One region of the Clostridium sp. DMHC 10 genome, then DNA from elsewhere that is predicted to be linked to it. Evidence: riboswitches for the same ligand, from Rfam matches in the RefSeq annotation. Region 1 holds a riboswitch; each other region holds the start of a gene.

Region 1 (7,677 bases):
ATGGGTTTAAATCCAAGTTCTACGCAGGCAACTCAAATGGCAACTGCATTAGGTGCAGCAGTTGGAACTTTAGGAACTGTTTTATTTTATGGAACAGCAACTATAAACTTGGTATGGCAGCATATAGGATGGAAAGCAGTAGATAAGGGTGATTTTGAAAAGCTTTATTTAGTTGATATGGGATTACCATGGATTTCTCACATTATTTGTAGTTTTATCCCAGCACTTATTATTACAAGAATGGGTGCTAGTATGGTTAAAGTTATGAAGGTAGCATTGCCAATGAATGGTATACCAATGAAAACTTTATTTACAGTAGGAAGCTTACTTCCAGCAGTAGGAATTGCAATATTACTAAAACAGGTTGTATTAAAACCAAGTGATTTTATAACCTTCTTTTTAGGCTTCACTTTGGCAGCAGTTATGAAAGTTAACTTAATTGGAGCAGCAATAATAGGTATCTTCTTTGCATTAATTAATTATAGAATAAGAATGCTTCAATTGCAAAAACCGGCTGTAGCTAAAGCGACGGGTAACGATGATGATGAGGAGGACATATAATATGGAAAAGAAAAAAATATCTAAAAAAGCTTTAAGCAAATCTTTTAGAAATTGGTTTTATGGAAATTTAACTTGTTTTTCTCAAGAACATATGCAAACTTTTGGTTATCTTTGTGCAATGCTTCCAATCGTTAAAGATTTATACGAAACAAAAGAAGAACAAAAAGAAGCTATGGAAACTTATAAAGCATTTTTTAATACAGAACCTCAGATTGGAACATTAGTTGTTGGTATGACAGCTGGTCTTGAAGAAGCAAGAGCTAATCATGAAAATATTGATGGTGAAATGATAAATGGTATTCGTGCTGGACTTATGGGACCTTTAGCAGGTATTGGAGATTCATTAATAGTAGGTACTTTGATACCAATACTTTTAGGTATAGGTTTAGGACTTTCAACAGGCGGTTCTCCTTTAGGAGCAATATTTTATATTATAGTTTGGAATGCTTTAATGATTTTTGGAATGAGATGGGCTTATTATAAAGGATATGAGCTGGGTGGTAAAGCTGTTGAGATGGTTGTTGGAGAAAAAGCTACTGCCGTACGTGAATCTGTAATAATGGTTGGAACTATAGTAATTGGTGCAGTTGCTGCTACTTGGGTAAATATTAATACATCTTTGAAAATGTACAATTCTCGTGGTGGAGTAATTATAGATTTACAAAAGACTCTTGATGGTGTTTTCCCTAAAATTCTTTCAGCAGGCGCTGTAATCCTTGCATGGTGGCTTATGTCAAAGAAGAAAATATCTCCTACAATAGTAATGCTAATATTTTTGATAATAGCTTTTCTTGGAGTACTTGTAGGATTCTTTAATCCAGGATTAACTTATTAATTGACATGGGGAATTAGTATGATAGATGAAAAGAAAAAACAAATGATTTATGAAGCTGAGATGCAAAGTAAACTATTAAAAAAATTATCTAAATGGTCTATAAATGTTATGGGTTTATCTAGTATAGGTGTTGTAATAGCTTACTATGGATTATCACATTCTGGAATCAAATTTGCTTTTGGAATTTTTGGCATTTTAATTGCTGTAATTTCTGTTATAGCATGCCTTATAATTAATTTGGCAATAAGGAATGGCAAAAAAATGTTAATCATATTTTGGAGTTGATTAACAAATAAGTAAGGTTAATATATTATAAGATTAAAGAATAATTATGACTGCTTAAAGTAAAGGGGCTGTCACACTAAAAAATTAGTGTGGCAGCTTTTGCTAAAAAGTAAATTAAATTGCAATCACAAAAATATATAATAAAATAAGGAAAGCATTTACCGGAAAAATAGATGTCAGAAAATCCTGCTGATAGTTGCTTTAGCCAGATAAAGCATTGCTTAAATCTTTTATCAAATCATTTACATTTTCAATTCCTACTGAAAGTCTTAAAAGTTTGTCTGTTACTCCAAGTTTCTGTTTGACTTCATGAGGAACGTCAGCATGTGCCTGTGTGTCAGGATAAGTTATTAGACTTTCTACGCCTCCAAGGCTTTCTGCAAAAATAATTATTTTTACCTTTTCTAGTATTTTTTCAACTGTAGCTTTACTGTCTATATAAAAGGATATCATAGAACCAAAACCTGAAGCCTGCTAAAGTATCATTGTGTCCACCAAGAAATTTTGTTCCGCTGTGAAGGACAACATCGGCACCAAGATTGAGGGGCTTTTGATAATATGGTGTCATAAATGTGTTATCTACTATAAGTAAAATATCATTTTTTTTGGTTATTTTTGAGACTTTTCTTATATCTGTTATCTTCATAAGAGGATTTGTTCGGTTTTCAAAATTACTGCTTCCATGAACTGCTTTTGTCTCAAAAGTTTCTGCAATCTAATTCCATAAAATATCCTCCAATTTTTAGCTTAATTTAAAAACTGCTTTTCATCTAAAAAGGCAAACAGCAGTTTTATAAATTTATCTCATCTTTCAGGATAATACTGCAGGATTTAGCACATTCCTAAAATTAAGGATGCTGCTGGATTTCATTGGGCCAGTCCCTCCATCACTCTTGATAAGAAATTATTATTAAATTTTCAAACACAATTTGTTGAAGCTATTATATAATTTAAAATTAGTTATGTCAATACTAGTAAATTAAATAAACTTTTTGTTGAAAATTGTATTGACATAATTAGAAACAATGTTATAATTTATCCATGAGCTAAACTGATATTTCATATTTGATTACTAGGAAAATAAGATTAAATGAATATTTAAATTTTATCAAAAGATACAGTGATATTTATAAAAAACATTTAAAAACAATTAATTAATTGACATGAGATGAAAACATGTTATAATTTAACTCGTAAATAAATTATTAATCATATTAGAATTGTATGAAATAAATTTTTTTTATATCAATTCATATTAAATAAATATGAAAAATAATATTTAATTAAATAGATAGAATTTTTACAAGAGGGGGAACACAAATGAAACTAAAAAGAATTACTGCTATTGTTTCAGCATTACTTATTGCAACAACAGTATTAAGCGGATGCGGAACAAGTAACAATAGCACATCACAAGCAAAACCTGATACTTTTACTTATGGTATTGATGGAGACCCAGGAAATTCAGTTAACGTAATTACTACAAGCGATAGATATGGACTTACAGAAATAAAAGCATTGTATTCACCATTATATATGTATAATGCTGATAAAGTTCAATATTTTTTAGCTGAAAGCATGACTCCTTCTGCTGATCACTTAAGTTATACTGCAAAGCTTAGAAAAAATGTAAAGTGGAGTGATGGAAAGCCATTTACAGCAGATGATGTTGTATTTACATATGATCAAATGCTTAAAGAGTCAAATGGGGGCTGGGCATATAGCCAGTTAATATTTGATGGTAAGCCAGTTAAAGTTGAAAAAGTTGATAATTATACTGTTAAATTTACATTGCCTACAGTAAGTTCAGCAGCAATGGAACTTCTTGGAGATATATTTATAATGCCTAAACATATTTATGATGGGGAAGCAAATATAGAAAAAAGCTCTAAGAATGCTAAACCAGTTGGTACTGGTCCATATAAGTTAGCAGAATATAAGGCAGGGCAATATGTGAAACTTGTGGCAAATGATAATTATTTCCTAGGAAAACCTAAAATTAAAAATGTTGTATATAGAATAATTGAAGATGCTAATACTGCACAACTTGCTCTCCAAAAAGGTGAGTTAAATGCACTTGTAGTTCAACCAGCAGATATAAGTAAAATACAAAAATCAAATAAAAATTTAGATGTTATACCATATGGTGAGGGTAGAGTTGCATATATGGACTTTAATTTAAGCTCTAAGCTAGTTCAAAATAAAGATGTGAGAAAAGCTATACTGTATGCATTAAATAGAAAAGAAATAATAGATGCAGCTTATGTTTCAGAAAAATATGCACAGCCTGTATATACCTTCTTACCAAATGAAAGTAAATATAAATCTAGTGATACTGAAAAATATGACTATAATATGACTAAGGCTAAAGAACTTCTCCAAAAAGCAGGAGTAAAGGGTTTGAAGTTAAAACTTGCTTACACAAACAACAATGTGGCGCAGCAAAAGCAAGCAGCTATAGTGCAGCAGGAATTAAAGGCAGTTGGTATCGATGTTGAACTTTTAGGAATGGATTCTACAGCGTTAAGTGAAAAGATGAGAAAGGTTCAAACAGATTTCGATTTAGTATTTGGTGGATATATAATGGGAATTGATCCTGATACATTTAACTCATTGTTTACATCGAATAGTGAAGTAAACTATATGCATTATAAAAATTCCGAAATAGATAGACTTTTCAATGAAGGAAGAGTTGAAATAGATGAGGCTAAGAGAAAAGAAATTTATAATCAAATACAAAAAATAATGCAAGATGATGCTGTATTCTATCCAATTTTAAGCAATAACAGAGTTCTTGTTATTGATAAGAGAATTGGTGGAATTAAAGAGGCAGGATTAGTTCCAGTATATACATTTGAAGATATGTCAAAGCTTTATTACAAATAAGTATGAGAGTAATAAAGATAAACCACCGTGAAACTTAAAATTTATTTGTACCAAAATGCCATCTTCTGGGCATTATGGTGCACATGAATTTTAATAGTTGAAGCGGTTTATCTATATAGATAAACAAGCTGAAATATTTAAATTACCAATACCAAATTTATCCTTACAAACTGGAATTTGTTGAGCACTATAGTGAAGGGTTTTAACTCACTTCGTTTGTTAAAAGACTAAGGTTTTCGCTATGCGAAAGTTATAAAACTTATTGCACTGTTAAAACCACCTATAATTGACCTTCCTATACTACTAACAATACTCATAGCTCTTCCTGGAAGTCCACCCATAAAACTCAATTTAAACAACATAAAGAATGCAATAAGCGTTACTGCTGATTATACAATCGAAAACAAAAATAGCTATGTTGTAACCTTAAAAGCTATTGAAAGCGATATAACTCTTATAGAAGTTAAATTAAACGTTGTTTCAAATAAGCAAGCAAGGGATTTATGCACAAAATGGAAAAATTCTTCTTCCGATTTATATACAAAAATCATAAATTTACTTACGCAAGACTAAAAAATTATAATGCCAGTAGGCTCTTTACCTATTGGTACTATTTTTTTTTGTTTTTTAGTATATCAAAACCAATTAACACATTATTGTAATTATCATTTACTAATAACTTATTCTTATATTGTATTATTCCTCTAAGCATTCCTCCCAAATATATTCTTTTTATTTCTTTAAAATTTTTTAAATTAATTATACTTACAGTTCCATCACCAAAATTAACTGCAAAAAGTAACTTGTCGCTGCACCATATATCTACCGGCCATTTTCCAACTTTTATTTTTGACACAGATAATTTATTTCTTACTGAAATTATGTTAATACTTCCAACATGATCAGTACCTATATTGCTTTCACTAACAATAATATTTTCTCCATCATGTGTAAAAATAGCTTTTGTAGGATACTCTCCTACTCTGATATTATTTACTTCATTTGTATCTTCACTATAAAAAGTTGTAATATCTGAACTCAACATATTTGATGTCACAAACATCTTATTTTTAGCATTGAAATCAATGCTATGTGGTAAAACTCCGCATGGAATTGCCTCTTCCATCATTTCATTCTTTAAATCATATCTAATTATAGTATTAGAATCGCTGCATGCAACATATGCATTATTATTAAATATTTTTACATCAGAGCATCTCATTCCTATAAAATAGTCTTTATGAACTTTTTCTTCACTAAAGTCTATCAAAGTTAAAGTATTGCTATACGCATTTGCCACAACTATACCCTTCATGTATTTACACGCAGCATGAGGGCCTACCCTCCCCAATCCTTGTTTAAGATTTATTCTTCGTATTTCCAATAAACTATCTGGATCAATTACTGATACGTCATCAGATCCGGAATTACATATATAAACAAAACTCACAATTTTCTCACCGCCTTCCACCATAATATAATATGAATTTCTCACATCTATTGCTATTGTAATCTTGACAATATCTATTTTTTTAATGTATATTTTATAAAAGGGCTTTGATTTTAAATAAGTGTAAAAATCAACATTTATTTAAATCAAAGCCTATAGCAATACTTTTAATCGAGAGGATGATAACATATGCACGTATACAAAACTCATGGTACATGTTCAAGTGAAATTCATTTTGATATATTGGACAACAAAGTTACAAATTTAACTTTTGTTGGAGGGTGTGCTGGAAATACCTTAGGTTTATCAAAATTAGTAGAAGGAATGCCAGTAGATGAAGTTATAAAAAGACTTAAAGGAGTAGACTGCAAAGGCAAAGGGACTTCATGTCCTGATCAACTTGCAAAAGCACTTGAAGAAGCAAAATAGAAATAATTATATATAAAAAGTACAGGCAGTAAGTAGTTTTGTGCACAACTACTTACTGCCCTTAATTTTATTATCATTAACAAATAAAATTATATCTATAATTTTTATACTGTTCTAGCAAGTATCTAGTTCTAGAAGGATAATGGGCTCCGCCCAAACCTCTTATATGATTGCTTTCTCAAATATTTCTAAAGCGTTATCAATTTCTTCAAAACTTACATTTAAAGGTGGTAAAAACCTTACAACATCTTTACCTGCTGTAATCAAAAGAAGTTTATTAAAAAAACATTTATTTATAACAGTCTTTAAATCACACTTTAAGCTTACACCTATCAAGAGTCCCATACCTCTTACATCTTTTATAACATCATATTTTTCTTTAAGCTTATTAAGTTTACCAAACATATATTGGCTCTTTTCTTCAACATTATCTAGTACACCGTTATTTACAAGTTCATTTACTACAGCCAATGCTACTCCAGCTGCAAGCGGATTTCCACCAAACGTATTTCCATGATCGCCAGGGACAAAGGCTTTCGCTACCGCATCCTTAGCAAGCATTGCTCCTATAGGAAAACCTCCAGCTAAAGCTTTAGCTATGCATACAATATCTGGCACAACTCCAAACTTTTTATATGCAAAAAGACTTCCGGTTCTGCCCATACCGCATTGAACTTCATCAAAGATTAAAACAGCATTATTTTTATCGCATAATTCTCTTAAAAGCTTTAAATATTCTTTTTTTGCAGGCACAATGCCACCTTCACCTTGAACAGGCTCAATTATAACCGCACAAGTTTTTTCACTTATTTTCTTTTTTATGTCTTCTTCATCATTAAAGTCAACACTTGTAACATCACCTATAAGAGGTTTAAAACTCTCTTGATACTTAGTTTGACCTGTAACTGAAAGTGCTCCCATAGTTCTTCCATGAAAAGAATTATTCATATATATAATTTCTTTTTTACCTTCTCCACCATGTATAAGCCCATATTTTCTTGCAAGCTTTAATCCGGCTTCTATAGCTTCAGTACCACTATTACATAAAAAAACCTTGTCATGATCACAATTTTTACATAAAAGTTCTGTGAGCTTCATGGCATTTTCATTCCAATAATAGTTTGATATATGCATAAGCTTTTCGCTCTGATTCTTTATCGCATTAACCACTACAGGATTACAATGCCCCAAGCAATTTACAGCAACACCTGATACAAAATCAAGGTATTCC
Region 2 (7,677 bases), on a different contig from region 1:
TATTTTGTTCCAATCTTCTGCAATCCCATTAAAATAAGCTGCTGAATTCATAATTAAACACTCCTTATAAATAAATTCCAAAATAAAAACTCCCACCTCTATAATAAATATTATAGAGGCAGAAGTTATCTGCGGTTCCACTCTACTTGCTGCAAATAAAGAAATTAAATAAAATTTCCTTTTACAACACTCATAATCGAGTACATCATAATACCCTAACGCTTTATCGTGCGTACACGCCGTAGTTCACCATGTATAAAATACACTTCAACCCGGTACTCAAGGTGCATTCAATTAAATTCTCCCAAAAATCCATTTCAGCCAATGTGGATTTATCTCTGATGTTATAAACCTAATTTACTATTCCCTATCATCGATTCGTCTTTAATAACATTTTATGCAAAAATAAAACTTACGTTCATCTTTATGAACATTATACAACTATATTTCAAATTTTACAACCTAATTATTTCTGTTTTTTCAATAGCTTCTTCAATTAACTTTTCTTTATCAAGAGCACTTTCAGATTTTTTTATCTGCTCTAAAATTGGTTTTGTCTTAGGATGCTTTGGTACAAATATAGTACAGCAATCCTCATATGGAAGTATAGATGTTTCATAAGTTCCGATCCTTCTTGAAATCTCCATAATATCTATTTTATCAAGTGCTATAAGTGGTCTAAATACAGGTCTATCAGCACAATCATTGCTCACTACGAGCCCCTGCATTGTTTGACTTGCAACCTGACCTATACTTTCTCCTGTAGCTACAGAATGAATTTCATTGTCTTTGGCTATTCTGCAAGCAATACTCATCATAAATCTTCTCATGATTATAGTGAGTTCGTCTTCTCTGCACTTTTCTATTATCTGCATCTGAATATCTGTAAAATTAACTACATATAAATTAGTTCTTCCAATATATCCAGTTAATATTTCTGCTAACTTTTTAACCTTATCTTTAGCTCTTTCACTTGTATATGGAGGACTATGGAAGTAAACACAATCAACCTCTACTCCACGTCTTGCCATCATATAACCTGCTACTGGAGAATCTATTCCACCGGAAAGCATAAGAAGTGTTTTCCCATTAGTACCATATGGCATTCCGTTAAGACCTTTTATAGGTTTTGAATAAATATAGGTATTATCCCTAACATCTATGTGAACCATACATTCTGGATTATGTATATCTACAGTTATATCCTGAAGGTTATCTAGAACATAAGCTCCAACCTCTCTATTTATCTCCATTGAATTATATGCGAATGTTTTGTTTGCTCTGTTAGTCTCTATTTTGAAAGTTTTAGCTCCGCTTTCCTTTACTTCTTCAAGTGCCTGTGCTTTTATAGCATCATAATCTGTTTCTATCTGTGATACCACACAAATTTCAGCGATTCCAAATACCTTCATTAATCTTTCTATAATTTCATCAACATTGCTGCCTTCTAAAAACCATCTTCCGGAATCATGAACAAAAGTATATTCCAAACCCTTTAATGATCTTTTCATATTGTCTCTTAACTTTTTTTCAAATTTCCCCTTATTTAAACCTTTTAGAAAAATTTCGGAGGCATATTTAACCATTATTAGCTTTTTCATTTTTTTATTCTCCTCAAAAACTTAAGTATTTTTTCTAAATTTTCTACTGCATAATCTATTTCTTCAATTGTATTTCTGGGAGAAAAACTAAATCTTAAAGCACCATCCATGTAGCAGTTTTCTATTCCCATTGCCGCTAAAACATGACTTATATGTTTTTTCTTTGATGAACATGCTGAGCCAGTAGATACATATATGTCTTTTTCTTCAAGTGCATGAACAAGTACTTCTCCTCTTACTCCATTGAAGGAAACATTAACTACATGTGGGAGAAAATCATCACCCAATCCGCAGTTAATTCTAATATCATCAATTTTAAAAATTTTGTCTATAAAATATTCTTTTAATTTCTTTACCTTAACATAATTTTCTTCCATATTTTGATGTATATTTTTTGCTGCATAAGCAAAAAGCTGCAATAGCCGGAAGATTCTCTGTTCCTGCTCTTAAACCAAATTCCTGCCCCCCGCCCGCTATTAAAGGCTCTGGTACAAGTCCCTTTCTTACATAGGCAAAACCTATTCCTCTTGGTCCATATATCTTATGTGAACTCGTTGAAAGCAAATCTATCCCCATCTTTTTAGGATTTATCTTTAGCTTTCCATAGCTTTGTACTGCATCTACATGAAACTTTACTCTTGAACTTTTTGCTTTTATAGTCTTACTTATAGCTTTAATATCCTGAATAGTACCCGTTTCATTGTTAACATGCATAATGCTTACAAGAACAGTATCCTTTGTTATGCTATTTTCAAGATCTTGAAGTTTTATTTTTCCTTTATCATCCACATCTATATATGTAACCTTTACTCCCCATCTTTCAAGCTGAGCAAAAGTGTTTAAAACACTAGGGTGCTCTATTTTAGAAGTTATAATATGTAATCCTGGTTTTACAAAACCTTTTATTAAAAAATTATTGCATTCACTTCCACCAGAAGTAAATATAATTTCACTTTCTTCTGCCCCTATCGTATCTGCCAAAATTTTTCTTGATTCTATTAACTTATCCTCTGCCTTTTTACCTAAAGAGTGAAGTGATGACGGATTTCCATAATAATTATAAAAAACATCCTTCATTATTTCTGAAACTTCTTTAAGAGGCTCAGTAGTTGCACTATTATCAAAATATACCAAGTGCGAGTCCCTTCTTTCTTATAATTCATATTATGTAAATTTTTAAGTAAATCAGTTATTTGTTTTCATAAAATTCATAGAAGCATCGAGATTTTATGAGAACAAATGACAATTTACTAATAAAAATTATATAATTACCACAATAAATATAAATCAATAAAAATCAAATGTCAACTTCTTTATAGCGCCTTAATTTTTTTTAATCTTTTTATTGCTTCTATTAAAGTTTCATCTTTTTTAGCAAAGTGAAATCTAATGTAATTGTTCACATCCTCCTTAAAGAAACTTGACCCCGGTACTGCTGCTACCCCTACTTCCTTTGCAAGCCACTGACAGAATTTATAATCACTTTTTTCACCAAACTCTGATATATCGACTAAAACATAATACGCACCTTGAGGTTCAAAATATTTGAGTTTTGCTTCCTCTAAGCCATTTAAAAAAAGCTGTTTTTTTCTACCATAAATTTCAATCAATTCTTCATAGTAATCCTCTCCAAGACTAAGACCAGCACAGGCAGCTTTTTGAAGCGGTGCTGCTGCCCCTACCGTCAAGAAATCATGAACTTTTTTTGCAGTTATCGACTATTTTCTTATCGGCTATAATATATCCAAGTCTCCACCCAGTTATAGAATAAGTTTTAGAAAGTGAACTACAGGATATAGTTCTTTCCTTCATTCCTGGAAGCGACGCTATATAGGTATGTTTATAAGGCTTATATACAATATGTTCATAAACCTCATCTGTTATTACAAAAGTATCATATTTTTTAGCCAGATCACTTATATATAAAAGCTCATCTCTTGTAAATACTTTTCCAACAGGGTTAGATGGATTACATAGTATTAAAGCTTTAGGTTTCTCCTCAAATGCTTTTTTTAAAACTTCTTTATCAAAATTAAATTTTGGTGGAATGAGTGGAATATATATAGGTTCTGCTCCACAAAGTATTGCATCTGCTCCATAGTTTTCATAAAATGGTGAGAATACAATAACCTTATCGCCTCTATCGCAAACAGACATCATAGCTACCATCATGGCTTCGGTACTTCCGCAGGTAACTACTATATTTTCATTGGGGTTTATTTCAATGCCCATATATTTTTCCTGCTTTTTTGCCAGCTTTTCTCTAAATTCATTTGACCCCCAGGTAATTTCATATTGATGAGGTCCATGACTTGCTGCTTCTTTAAGCGCTTCAGTTATAGCTTTTGGAGGCTCCCAATCTGGAAAACCTTGAGATAAATTAATAGCACCATAATCATTAGATATTCTTGTCATTTTTCTTATTACTGATTCTGTAAACCAATCAAGTTTATTGCTTAAATTAGGCATTTTATCATCTCCTATAAAAAAATAAAACCGCTTTTCAATAAGAAAAACAGTTTTTTAATTTCTAAAATGTACTTCTCTCTTATCTCTCAAATAAATTTGCAGGAATTAACACCATACATTCAAATGAAAAATGCTGGTTGTTGGGTTTCACAGGGCCAGTCCCTCCACCACTCTTGATAAGAAACAATATTAAGTTTTTTGACACGTTAATTCTTTTATTAAATTATATCATCCTTTTTATATATGCACCAGTTTAAATTATACTTTTTTATTAAAATATTATTTTTTAACTTCAGTATAATCAACATCTACTACATTGTCTTTATCATATCCAAAGCCTTTATCTTCACTTGAGAATTCCGATGTTACCTCATCTTTTTTACTAAATTCCATTTTCTTATTGCTTTTACTTTCAAACCATTTAGTTATTTTAAATACTCCCCAAATAGTTAAGCCCACCACTAAAATGACAGGAAGAATTTTAATAAACAATGTTATTGCTAAAAAAGCAATAATTAAACCTCCTATAGTACCTAATACTGTTTTATTTGAAAAACTCATTACAATCCACTCCTTATCATAAATGTAAATTTAGCCTTCTTTATTAACATTAAAAACATTTATACCACAACATTCTTGTAAATGGTATAATATAACCTTTAAAAAAGTATTAATAATCTGTTAATACTAGAGATAAAGACCTAAAAGGTTAAAATATAAACACTAATAAAATTATTGCTTTTGGTTATAATATATTTTGTACAAATCCTTAAAATACTTTAATTTAAAATAAGAATATCATGGAGGTTCTTTTATATGGCTCACAAAGGTAATAAGAATAGTAAAGATAATAAAAAAGCTGGTCAAAAAACAAAAAGTGCACTAGAAAAAATGACTCAGGAATTGTCAGATGAAATTGGGCTAACATACGATAAATCAAAACGAAAAAGGAACAAAAACTCTAATACTAATAGTGATCCAAGAAGCTAAAAAGAAACACCCTCGTATTTTTATGAATATGAGGGTATTTCCTTTACATTTTATAAATTGCTAAGTTTTTTTTCTAATATTTCTTTAACCATAGGCGGATTTGCTTTTCCTTTACTTGCCTTCATAACCTGACCTACAAGATAGCCTATAGCTTGAACCTTACCTGCCTTATAATCCACAACAGATTTTTCATTATTTTTAAGTACCTCATCTACTAAGTTTTCGAGGGCACTACTGTCACTTATTTGTGATAATCCTTTTTCTTCAACTATAACTTTAGGCTCTTTAGAAGTCTTAAACATTTCTTCAAATACCTCTTTTGCAGCAGTATTACTTACTGCCTTGCCCTTAATCATATCAAAAAGCTCCTTCATACTTTCAGGAGATACAGGTATGTTCTTGGAATCTGTTTCTGTTTCTCTCATTAATCTAAGCATATCTCCAAGCATCCAGTTTGAAGTTGTTTTACTGTCTGCTCCCAAGGATACAACTTTTTCAAAATAATCGGATAATGCCTTATCTTCTACAAGTATTTCCACTTCTTTATCTGTAAGATTGTACTGATCTTTAAATCTTTTTGTTCTATCAACTGGAAGCTCTGGCATTTCTTCATTTACATTTTTAATTAATTCATCCTTTATAACTATAGGAATTATATCTGGTTCAGGGAAATATCTATAATCGTTAGCATCTTCCTTAGTTCTCATGGTTACAGTTTTTCCTTTTCCTGCATCCCATCTTCTTGTTTCTTGTTTTATTCTGAAGCCTTCTCCAAAATCATAAAGTTCCTTCTGACGTTTTTCCTCCTTTTCAAGGGCTTTTTGAAGTTCTTTAAAAGAGTTTATGTTTTTTATTTCAACCTTAGTGTTGTATTCTTCTTTTCCAAATTCTCTTAAGGATATGTTCGCATCACATCTCATTGAACCTTGATCCATACGACAATCCGATATATTTGCATACTGAAGTATTGCTCTTAATGTCTTCATAAACTCAACTGCTTCTTCTGGTGAACGCATATCTGGTTCAGAAACTATTTCTATAAGAGGAACTCCAACACGGTTATAGTCTATAAGTGAATAAGGTTCATATTCCATGTGAACAAGTTTGCCAGCATCCTCTTCTATGTGAATTCTATTAAGTCTTACTTTTCTCATTCCATCCTTTGTATGTATTTCTACATATCCGCTGCCGCATATAGGTAAATCAAATTGAGATATTTGATATGCCTTTGGAAGATCTGGATAAAAGTAATTTTTTCTATCCATCTTATTTAACTTATTTATTTTACAATTAAGTGCCTCTCCTGCTTTTACTGCAAGGTGAACAACTTCTTCATTTAAAACAGGAAGTGTTCCTGGAAGTCCCATGCATATTGGGCAAGTATGCTCATTAGGTTTAGCACCAAATTCTGTTGAGCAATTACAAAATATTTTTGTTTTTGTGCTTAATTCAGCATGTATTTCAAGACCTATGACGGTTTCGTAACTCATACCTATCTTTCCTCCTTTTCAAGTGCTCTTGCTGCTCTAAATATTTTCTTTTCTCCAAAATGAGGTCCTAAAAGCTGCAAACCTATTGGAAGCCCTTCTTTGCTTACGGCACAAGGCATTGATATCGCAGGAATTCCAGCAAGGTTTATATTTACTGTGTATATATCTGCAAGATACATCTCAAGAGGATCTGCTTTTTTCTCTCCTATTTTAAAAGGAAGTACAGGCGATACAGGGCTAAGTATAAGATCAAACTTTTCAAAAGCCTCTTTAAATTGAAGTTTTATTTTCTTTTTAAGTTTTAATGCTCTTTTATAATATGCATCATAGTAACCTGAGGAAAGAGCATAGGTACCAAGCATTATTCTTCTTTTAACTTCATCTCCAAAAGCCTCTGTTCTACTGCTTTCCATCAAATCATATACATCCTCAAAATCCTTTGGTCTGTATCCATATCTTATTCCATCAAATCTTGCAAGATTTGAACTTGCCTCTGCTGATGAAATTATATAATATGCAGAAAGCCCTTCTTCAGTTATTGGAAGACTCATTTCTGTAACTTCTGCACCTAAACTCTTTAATTTTTCTATAGTGCTTTCAACTGCTGCCTTTATTTCTGGATCAAGGCCCTCTCCAAAAAATTCTTTTGGCATTCCTATCTTCATACCTTTTATTCCATCATCAATTCCATCTAGGTAATCAACTTTAGCAAGACCTTTTACACTTGTATTGTCAAGCTGATCTTCTCCTGCAATAACATCTAAAAGCTCTGCGCAGTCCTTTACTGTCTTTCCAAATGGTCCTATTTGATCAAGGGAAGAACCAAATGCTATAAGTCCAAATCTTGAGACAAGCCCGTAAGTTGGCTTAAGGCCTACAACTCCGCAAAAAGCTGCTGGCTGTCTTATTGAACCACCTGTATCTGATCCCAAAGATATTGGAGCCATTTTAGCAGCAACTACAGCAGCAGAACCACCAGATGATCCACCAGGTACTCTTGTTATATCTCTTGGATTTTTAGTAACTTTGAAAGCTGAGTTTTCAGTAGAGGAACCCATTGCAAATTCGTCCATATTTGCTTTTCCTATTATTACTGCATCCTCTTCCTTTAATTTCTTTATTACTGT
Region 3 (7,677 bases), on a different contig from region 1:
CAGATGGTACTTATGTTGAAGGAGATGTTTTTATTGAAGCTACAGGCTCTACGGGACCAATGGGCAATTGTTTGAGATATGGTAATGGTTGTTCTATGTGTGTATTAAGATGTCCTTCTTTTGGCCCACGTATAAGCCTAAGTCAAAGAGCTGGAATTGATGATATCAAAGGTGAAAGAGAAGACGGCTCCTTTGGTGCTTTTAGTGGTTCATGCAAACTTGCAAAAGAAAGCTTATCTCCAGATATTGTAAAGGAACTTGACGATAAAGGTGTGGTTGTTCTTAAAATTCCACCTGAAGATATTAATCTTGATAAATTAAAGCTTAAAGTATGTCAGCAGTACGCTCTTAAAGAATTCGCTGAGAACGTAATACTTCTTGATACAGGACATGCAAAGCTTATGACTTCTTTTTATCCTCTAGAAAAATTGAGAAAAATACCTGGGCTTGAAAAAGTTAAATATGTAGATCCTTATGCAGGTGGAAAAGGAAATTCTATAAGATATTTATCTGTTGCACCTAGAACAGATGACATGAGGGTTAAAGGATTAGATAATTTATTTTGCGGTGGAGAGAAAAGCGGACTTTTCGTAGGTCATACTGAAGCCATTTGCACTGGAAGTCTTGCTGGATGTAATGCCGTAAGACATGTATTAAATATGCCTCAATTAATCTTGCCAAAGCAAACTGCAATTGGAGATATTATTTCTTATGCAAATTATAAACTTTTAACGGAAGATGGCATAAAAACTAGATATACCTTTGCAGGTTCAGAATACTTTAAGAGGATGCAGGAAACTGGCTTGTATACAACAGATATAGATAAAATAAAAACTAGAATAGAAAACTTAGGTTTAACAGGTATATTTGACAAGAAATTAGTTTAAATAAAAGTTTTAAAAAAATGGGGCTGTCGTACTAAATATAAAAAATTGCAAACTAATTAAAGTGAAGGGTTTGACATAGCTTTGCTTGTCAAAGGTGAAGGGTTTTTGCCACGGCAAAAGGTTAATCATGACCACCGGCTAAGCCGGTGGTTTGCTCAGCCCTGTAAGGGCATATTACTGGCTGGGCTAAAAGCCCTCTGAATGGTCCGCCACCCGCATACTTTTCCGTGCAGTCGCTAAAGCGACTATTTTTTGTTCTTCTTTACTTTTTCACATAAGTGAAAAAGTTAGTTTTTTAATGAGCAGGGCGAATTAAAACCCTTCACTCAGCTCGACAAATTCCAGTTTATCAGGATAAATTTGGAGATTGCAATTTTAAAGTTTCAAGTTGTCTATCTATAGTATTTTAAAATGTTAAATAAAATTAATAAATCTAAGGGTCAAATTCTTAAAGTTCTAATTTTTTAAGAGTTTGACCTAAGGTCTATATATGAAAGGGGATATAAAATGGGAAGATATATTCTTAAAAGAATAGTACAGGCTGTACCGCTGCTATTAATTATTTCAATAATATGCTTTACGCTTATACAATTAGCACCATATAATGCAGTAGATGCTATGACAAATCCTAAAATGTCAAAGAAAGCAATAGAACTAATTAAAATAAAGTATGGCTATGATAAGCCAGCATATATACAATACTTATATTGGCTTAAAGGGGTACTTACAGGACAATTTGGGTATTCGATAGTTACTCACGAAAGTATTTTTAATGATTTAGCTTCGAGGATACCAGCCACAATGATTTTGGTATTACCGTCATACATATGTGCGCTTATCTTATCAATAGTTTTAGGACTTATGGCAGGATTAAATAAAAATAACTGGGCGGATAAAATAATAGATGGATTTTGTTCTATAGGTATATCTATACCAACTTTTTGGTTTGCAATGATTTTGGTTTTTGTATTTGGATATAGACTTGGAATTTTACCTATACTCGGAATGCACACTATAGGGATGAATTCTACAACTGATTTTTTAAAACATTTTATAATGCCATTTATTGTGCTTACATTTGCATTTATGCCAGAAAACACAAGGTATGTCCGTTCTTCTACTATTGGGCAACTTTCAGAAGATTATGTTATGGTGCAGGAAGCTTTTGGGGCAAGCAAATTTGAAATACTGTTTAAACATGTTTTAAAAAATGTACTTCTTCCTATTATAACTAAACTTGGAATGGCACTTCCTATGCTCATAACAGGTGGTGTTATAACAGAAACAGTATTTGGTTGGCCAGGTGTTGGACCATATTTTATTAAGGCAATTCAAGGATTAGACTACCCTGTTGTTATGGCAGTTATGGTTTTATCGTCTACACTTGTTATACTTGGAAACCTCATTTCTGACATACTTTATGTTGTAATAGATCCTAGGATTAAGAGTATGAGGTGATGAAAATGAAAAATAGAAGAATGGAAAATGTAAAAGCAGAACTTAGACATAATAAGGTGGCTTTGTTTTCAATATTATTTCTTATATTTATAGCACTGATATCAGTATTTGCATTTTTATATCCATATAACCCCAACAAGACAAATGTAAGTATAATGCTTCAGGCACCATCTTTAGCACATCCCTTTGGAACAGATGAACTAGGAAGGGATTATCTTGCAAGGGCAATTTATGGCGGAAGAGTATCGCTTTTAGTTGGAATTTTGGCTATGGTTATTTCAACTTCAATAGGCGTGCTTGTAGGTACTTTAAGTGGATACTTTGGTGGCAAAATAGATAATTTATTAATGAGAATGGTTGATATAATATCGTCAATACCTTGGATGATTTTAGTTACTGTTATAAGCATTTTTTTAAAGCCTGGTTTTAAAACCATAATAATTGTAATTGGATTTTTTACGTGGATGGAAATATCTAGACTTGTTCGTGCGGAAACCTTGTCTGTTAAGGAAAGAGAATATGTTTTATATGCAGTATCTACAGGGGAAGTTTCAATGAATATAATAATGAAACACATTATTCCCTCAGTTTTTCCAACCATAATAGTGGCAGCAACAACAGGAATTGCAAATGCAATAATGACGGAATCATCACTTAGCTTTCTTGGAATAGGAATACAACAGCCTATGTCATCTTGGGGAAGCTTACTTCAAAATGCACAAAGCAATCTTCAAAATGCACCATACATGGCAATTTTACCTGGAATATTAATTGTTTTGACTGTTTACTCCTTCAATAAGCTTGGCGATGTTTTAAGAGTATTTGTAGAACCTAAAACTGCATCAGATAGGAAGTGATAATATGGAAGATAATATACTGCTTGAGGTTAAAGATTTAAAGACTAATTTTTACAACAAAGGTGAGAAAATTGAGGCAGTTAGAGGGATAAGTTTTAAAATCAAGGATGGAGAAATTTTAGGCATTGTTGGTGAATCAGGAAGTGGTAAAAGCGTTGCAATGAAATCTATACTTGGAATCGTTCCTAAAAATGCAAAAATTGAAAGTGGAGAAATATTTTTTGAAGGTAAGGATATATTGAAATTATCTGGTAAGGAAAAGCAAAGGATTAAAGGAAATGATATATCAATGATTTTTCAGGATCCTATGACAGCGTTAAATCCTTTAATAACAATAGGAAAGCATCTTGAAGAGGTTATTTTAAGATACAATAAAATTACAAAAGAAGAGGCAAGGAAAAAGGCTGTTGATATCTTAAATTTGGTTGGAATACCAATGGCAGAAAAAAGGTTAAATCAATATCCTCACGAATTTAGTGGAGGAATGAGACAAAGAGTTTTAATAGCTATGGCACTTTCGTCTGAGCCTAAGCTTTTAATAGCAGATGAACCCACAACAGCATTGGATGTTACGATTCAATCTCAAATACTAAATCTTTTGAAGGGACTTAAAGAAAAGAAAAATATGTCTATTGTCCTTATAACCCATGATCTGGGCGTTGTAGCAAGTCTTTGCAGCAGAATAATTGTTATGTATGCAGGAATGATAATGGAAGAAGGGCTCACAGAAGATATATTTTATAAACCGGCACATCCTTATACAAAAGCACTCTTGAACTCAATTCCTAAGGTTGATGAAGATGAAAAGAGAAGACTCGAACCTATTAAGGGAACAGCACCTTCACTTTTAGCTCCTCCTAAAGGATGTCCTTTTGCTGAAAGATGTTCTTTTGCAGCTGATAAATGTTTTGGAGAAATACCTGAGTATAAAAGTATTTCGGAAACTCAAAAAGCACGATGCTTCTTATTAGAGGAAGGAGGAAAGTTATAATGAGTGAAATAGAAAAGAAGTTAATAGAAGTTAACAATTTAAAAAAGTACTTTCCTGTGAAGGGTGCTTTTGGAGTAAATAAAAATAAGTATGTTAAGGCTGTAGATGATGTTAGTTTTTATATTAAAAAAGGAGAAACTTTTGGACTTGTTGGCGAATCAGGCTGTGGAAAATCCACACTTGGAAGAACAATTACAAGGTTATATGACGTAACAGATGGAAAAGTAATTTTTGATGGCAAGGATATAGCAAGATTAAGTAAAAAAGAACTTAAGCCATATCACAAAAGAATGCAAGTTATATTTCAAGATCCATATTCTTCACTTAATCCATATATGAATGTCTCGGAAATAATTGATGAACCTATGGCCATTCATTCAAATTTGTCTAAGAGTGAAAGAATGGACAAAATTGAGGAACTTCTTAAGAAAGTTGGAATGAAGAAGTCGGATATGGACAAATTTCCACATGAGTTTAGTGGTGGACAACGTCAGAGAATAGGAATAGCAAGAGCATTATCTATAGAACCTGAGTTTGTTTTGTGTGATGAACCAATTTCTGCGCTTGATGTCTCCATTCAAGCACAGGTTGTAAATATGCTTGAGGATTTTCAAAGAGATATGGGGCTTACTTATCTTTTTGTGGCACATGATCTATCTATGGTAAAGCATATATCTAATAGAATTGGGGTAATGTATTTAGGAAAAATAATTGAAATATCAGAAAGTAGAGAGCTTTATAAAAATCCACTGCATCCCTATACTAAAGCACTTTTATCTTCTATACCTGTGCCAGATCCTAAAAAGGCAAGTGCAGCGATGCAGAAAGTAATAGAAGGAGAACTTCCAAGTCCAATGGATGTTCCAACAGGATGTAGATTTAGGACAAGATGCCCGTATGCAACTCCAATATGCAGCGAGAAAGAACCAGAAATGAAGGAAGTAGATAAAGGACATATGGTGGCGTGTCATGTGGTTTAAAAAATGTTTATAAAGATTTATGTTATTAATGCAATCACTTAAAATGAAGTTTGGAAAATAAACCAAAGAATGTATTGACATAAAATATAAAGATGATATAATATAAATCATATAATAAATATTATTCATATTTGAGTTATAGGAATATAAATTGAATAAAACATTTAAATCTTATCAAGAGAGGTGGAGGGACTGGCCCTGTGAAACCCAACAACCAACATTTTTCATTTGAATGTATGGTGTTAATTCCTGCAAACTAAGTTTTGAGAGATAAGAGGATAATTAAGTTAACATAGTTGTGCAAAAATCCTCTTAAAGTTTTTTAAGAGGATTTTTTATATGAAATTTTGTAGTTGACTAGAAAAACTAGAGGCTATATTTACTCTTTTAAATAGAGTAGATATAGCCTTTTTAATTTTTATTTATACATTAAAGGAGGAAATTTGATGAGTAAAATCAACCTAAATGCTCAAGCTGTTGAAGTAAGAGAAAATCGCCTTGGTTCAATTACTGGATTTAAAGGTACAGCGGGGCAGCTTGTAAAACTTGGTCAGTGTGGAAAGTTAAAAGACAGCGCACGAAGCTTTAGTCAGTGTATGGGATGCAGTTCTGGAAATGCGTTTTGCCAGCTTTCTATGATAAAGGATGCGGCAATTATTAATCATGCACCTGTAGGATGTATGGGAGATTCTTTTGGATTCAATTTTGTATATAGGGTAGGTCAAATGGAAAGGAAACTTCCAAGAGCAATGGGAAGATATTTTAGTACAAATCTTACTGAGAAAGATACAATTTTTGGTGCAACTCAAAAGCTAGAAGAGACTATTAGAGATGTTTACAAAAGGGTTAAACCGAATGCAATATTTGTAACAACTTCTTGTGCCTCTGCAATAATTGGAGATGATATAGAAAGTGTAACTGATGAGTTAACAGAAGAACTTGGAATACCTGTTGTGGCATGTTTTTGTGAAGGTTTCAGATCAAAAATATGGACATCTGGATTTGATTCAGCGTATCATTCTATCGTTAGAAAAATAGTTAAACCTCCAAAGAAAAAGACAAATAAGGTAAATATAATAAATTTCTGGGGAAGTCACATTTTTGATGACTTGCTTAAAGAGCTTGGGTATGAAGCAAAATACATTGTGCCATTTTCAACGGTTGCTGAACTAGAAAATATATCTGAGTCGGCAGCAACGATACAAATATGTACTACACTTGGAACATATCTAGGAGCCGCATTAGAACAAGTATATGGTGTCCCAGAGATAAAATCTCCACCAGCTTATGGAATTTTAGGTACGGATAATTGGCTTAGAGAACTTGGAAAAGTACTTCATAGAGAAGAGAAAATAGAAGAATATATATCAAATGAACGTGCAAAAATTGTTCCTAAAGTTGAGGAATATCGTAAAAGGCTTAAAGGGAAAACTGCATATATTACAGCGGGTGCTGCTCATGGTCATGCACTCATAGCACTTTTAAGAGAACTTGGCTTAAATGTTCAAGGTGCAGCAATATTTCATCATGATCCTGTATTTGACAATGATGATCCAAAATCTGATGCACTTGCGCATGATGTTAATACTTATGGAGATATACCAAATTACAATGTTTGCAACAAGCAGGCATATGAATTAGTTAATATATTGAATAGAGTAAGACCTGACATAATGATTGCAAGACATGGAGGTATGACACTTTGGGGAGCAAAACTTGGGGTTCCCACGCTTTTGATTGGTGATGAGCAGTTTGGCTTTGGCTATCAAGGGGTAATAAATTATGCTGAAAGAATTATAGAAACTATAGATAATAAAGAATTTGTAACTAATCTTGCAAAGCATAGTACAATGCCATATACAAAATGGTGGCTTGAGCAGGATCCATTTACTTTTCTTGGAGGTGATACAAGTGTCGAACATTATTGAACAACCTAGATTTTCTTGTGCGCTTGGAGCACAGCAGACTGTAGTTGCGATAAAAAGAGCTGTACCTGTTTTGCACTCTGGTCCTGGGTGCAGTGGAAAGGTAAGCGGACTTATAGGACAGGGAGAAGGATATGCAGGAGGAAATACTATACCGTGTACAAATGCCAGTGAAACAGAAATAGTTTTTGGAGGAGAACAGAAACTTAGAAGTGTTATTGATGGAGCTTTTAAGGTGATTGATGCTGATCTTTATGTGGTACTTACAGGTTGTACATCCGATATAGTAGGTGATGATATAGAAACTGTAGTTTCAGATTATCAGAAAAACGGTAACCCAATTGTAGGTATAGAAACTGGCGGCTTTAAAAGTAACAACTATATAAGCCATGAGTTAGTAGTAAACGCAATTATAGATCAATATGTTGATAAGCTTAATGAAAGCATTAAAGTAGAAAAGGGATTAGTGAATGTATTTGCAACAATACCATATCAAGATCCATATTGGAATGGAAATTTAGAAGAAATAAAAAGAATACTTGAGGGAATAGGGCTTAAAGTTAATATTCTTTTTGGAAA

The links. Region 1 has a riboswitch for S-adenosylmethionine ahead of AGR56_RS19830 (PLP-dependent transferase). Riboswitches for the same ligand answer to the same signal wherever they lie in the genome.
Region 2: linked by a shared signal. The riboswitch ahead of AGR56_RS12215 (pyridoxal phosphate-dependent aminotransferase) and the one ahead of AGR56_RS19830 (PLP-dependent transferase) in region 1 are both predicted to bind S-adenosylmethionine.
Region 3: linked by a shared signal. The riboswitch ahead of AGR56_RS10590 (nitrogenase component 1) and the one ahead of AGR56_RS19830 (PLP-dependent transferase) in region 1 are both predicted to bind S-adenosylmethionine.

Annotation. Positions count from the first base shown of each region.
Region 1 covers NZ_LGVB01000016.1:142,110-149,786, reverse strand. The annotation lists gene AGR56_RS18060 (PTS sugar transporter subunit IIC) at 1-561, shown strand, start outside; gene AGR56_RS18055 (PTS system mannose/fructose/sorbose family transporter subunit IID) at 563-1,396, shown strand; gene AGR56_RS18050 (hypothetical protein) at 1,415-1,681, shown strand; partial or broken gene AGR56_RS19830 (PLP-dependent transferase) at 1,883-2,339, opposite strand; SAM riboswitch class I at 2,483-2,584, opposite strand; gene AGR56_RS18035 (ABC transporter substrate-binding protein) at 3,002-4,567, shown strand; gene AGR56_RS23105 (hypothetical protein) at 4,807-4,929, opposite strand; gene AGR56_RS19825 (DUF4364 family protein) at 4,877-5,140, shown strand; gene AGR56_RS18030 (YncE family protein) at 5,178-6,041, opposite strand; gene AGR56_RS18025 (TIGR03905 family TSCPD domain-containing protein) at 6,207-6,446, shown strand; gene AGR56_RS18020 (aspartate aminotransferase family protein) at 6,609-7,677, opposite strand, start outside.
Region 2 covers NZ_LGVB01000015.1:2,108,873-2,116,549, reverse strand. The annotation lists gene AGR56_RS12230 (class I SAM-dependent methyltransferase) at 1-51, opposite strand, end outside; gene thiI (tRNA uracil 4-sulfurtransferase ThiI) at 456-1,601, opposite strand; partial or broken gene AGR56_RS12220 (cysteine desulfurase family protein) at 1,598-2,678, opposite strand; partial or broken gene AGR56_RS12215 (pyridoxal phosphate-dependent aminotransferase) at 2,915-4,070, opposite strand; SAM riboswitch class I at 4,147-4,253, opposite strand; gene AGR56_RS12210 (hypothetical protein) at 4,350-4,631, opposite strand; gene AGR56_RS19600 (small, acid-soluble spore protein, alpha/beta type) at 4,887-5,060, shown strand; gene gatB (Asp-tRNA(Asn)/Glu-tRNA(Gln) amidotransferase subunit GatB) at 5,111-6,550, opposite strand; gene gatA (Asp-tRNA(Asn)/Glu-tRNA(Gln) amidotransferase subunit GatA) at 6,553-7,677, opposite strand, start outside.
Region 3 covers NZ_LGVB01000015.1:1,759,978-1,767,654, forward strand. The annotation lists gene AGR56_RS10565 (FAD-dependent oxidoreductase) at 1-887, shown strand, start outside; gene AGR56_RS10570 (ABC transporter permease) at 1,395-2,345, shown strand; gene AGR56_RS10575 (ABC transporter permease) at 2,351-3,202, shown strand; gene AGR56_RS10580 (ABC transporter ATP-binding protein) at 3,207-4,193, shown strand; gene AGR56_RS10585 (oligopeptide/dipeptide ABC transporter ATP-binding protein) at 4,193-5,173, shown strand; SAM riboswitch class I at 5,342-5,450, shown strand; gene AGR56_RS10590 (nitrogenase component 1) at 5,620-7,101, shown strand; gene AGR56_RS10595 (nitrogenase component 1) at 7,085-7,677, shown strand, end outside.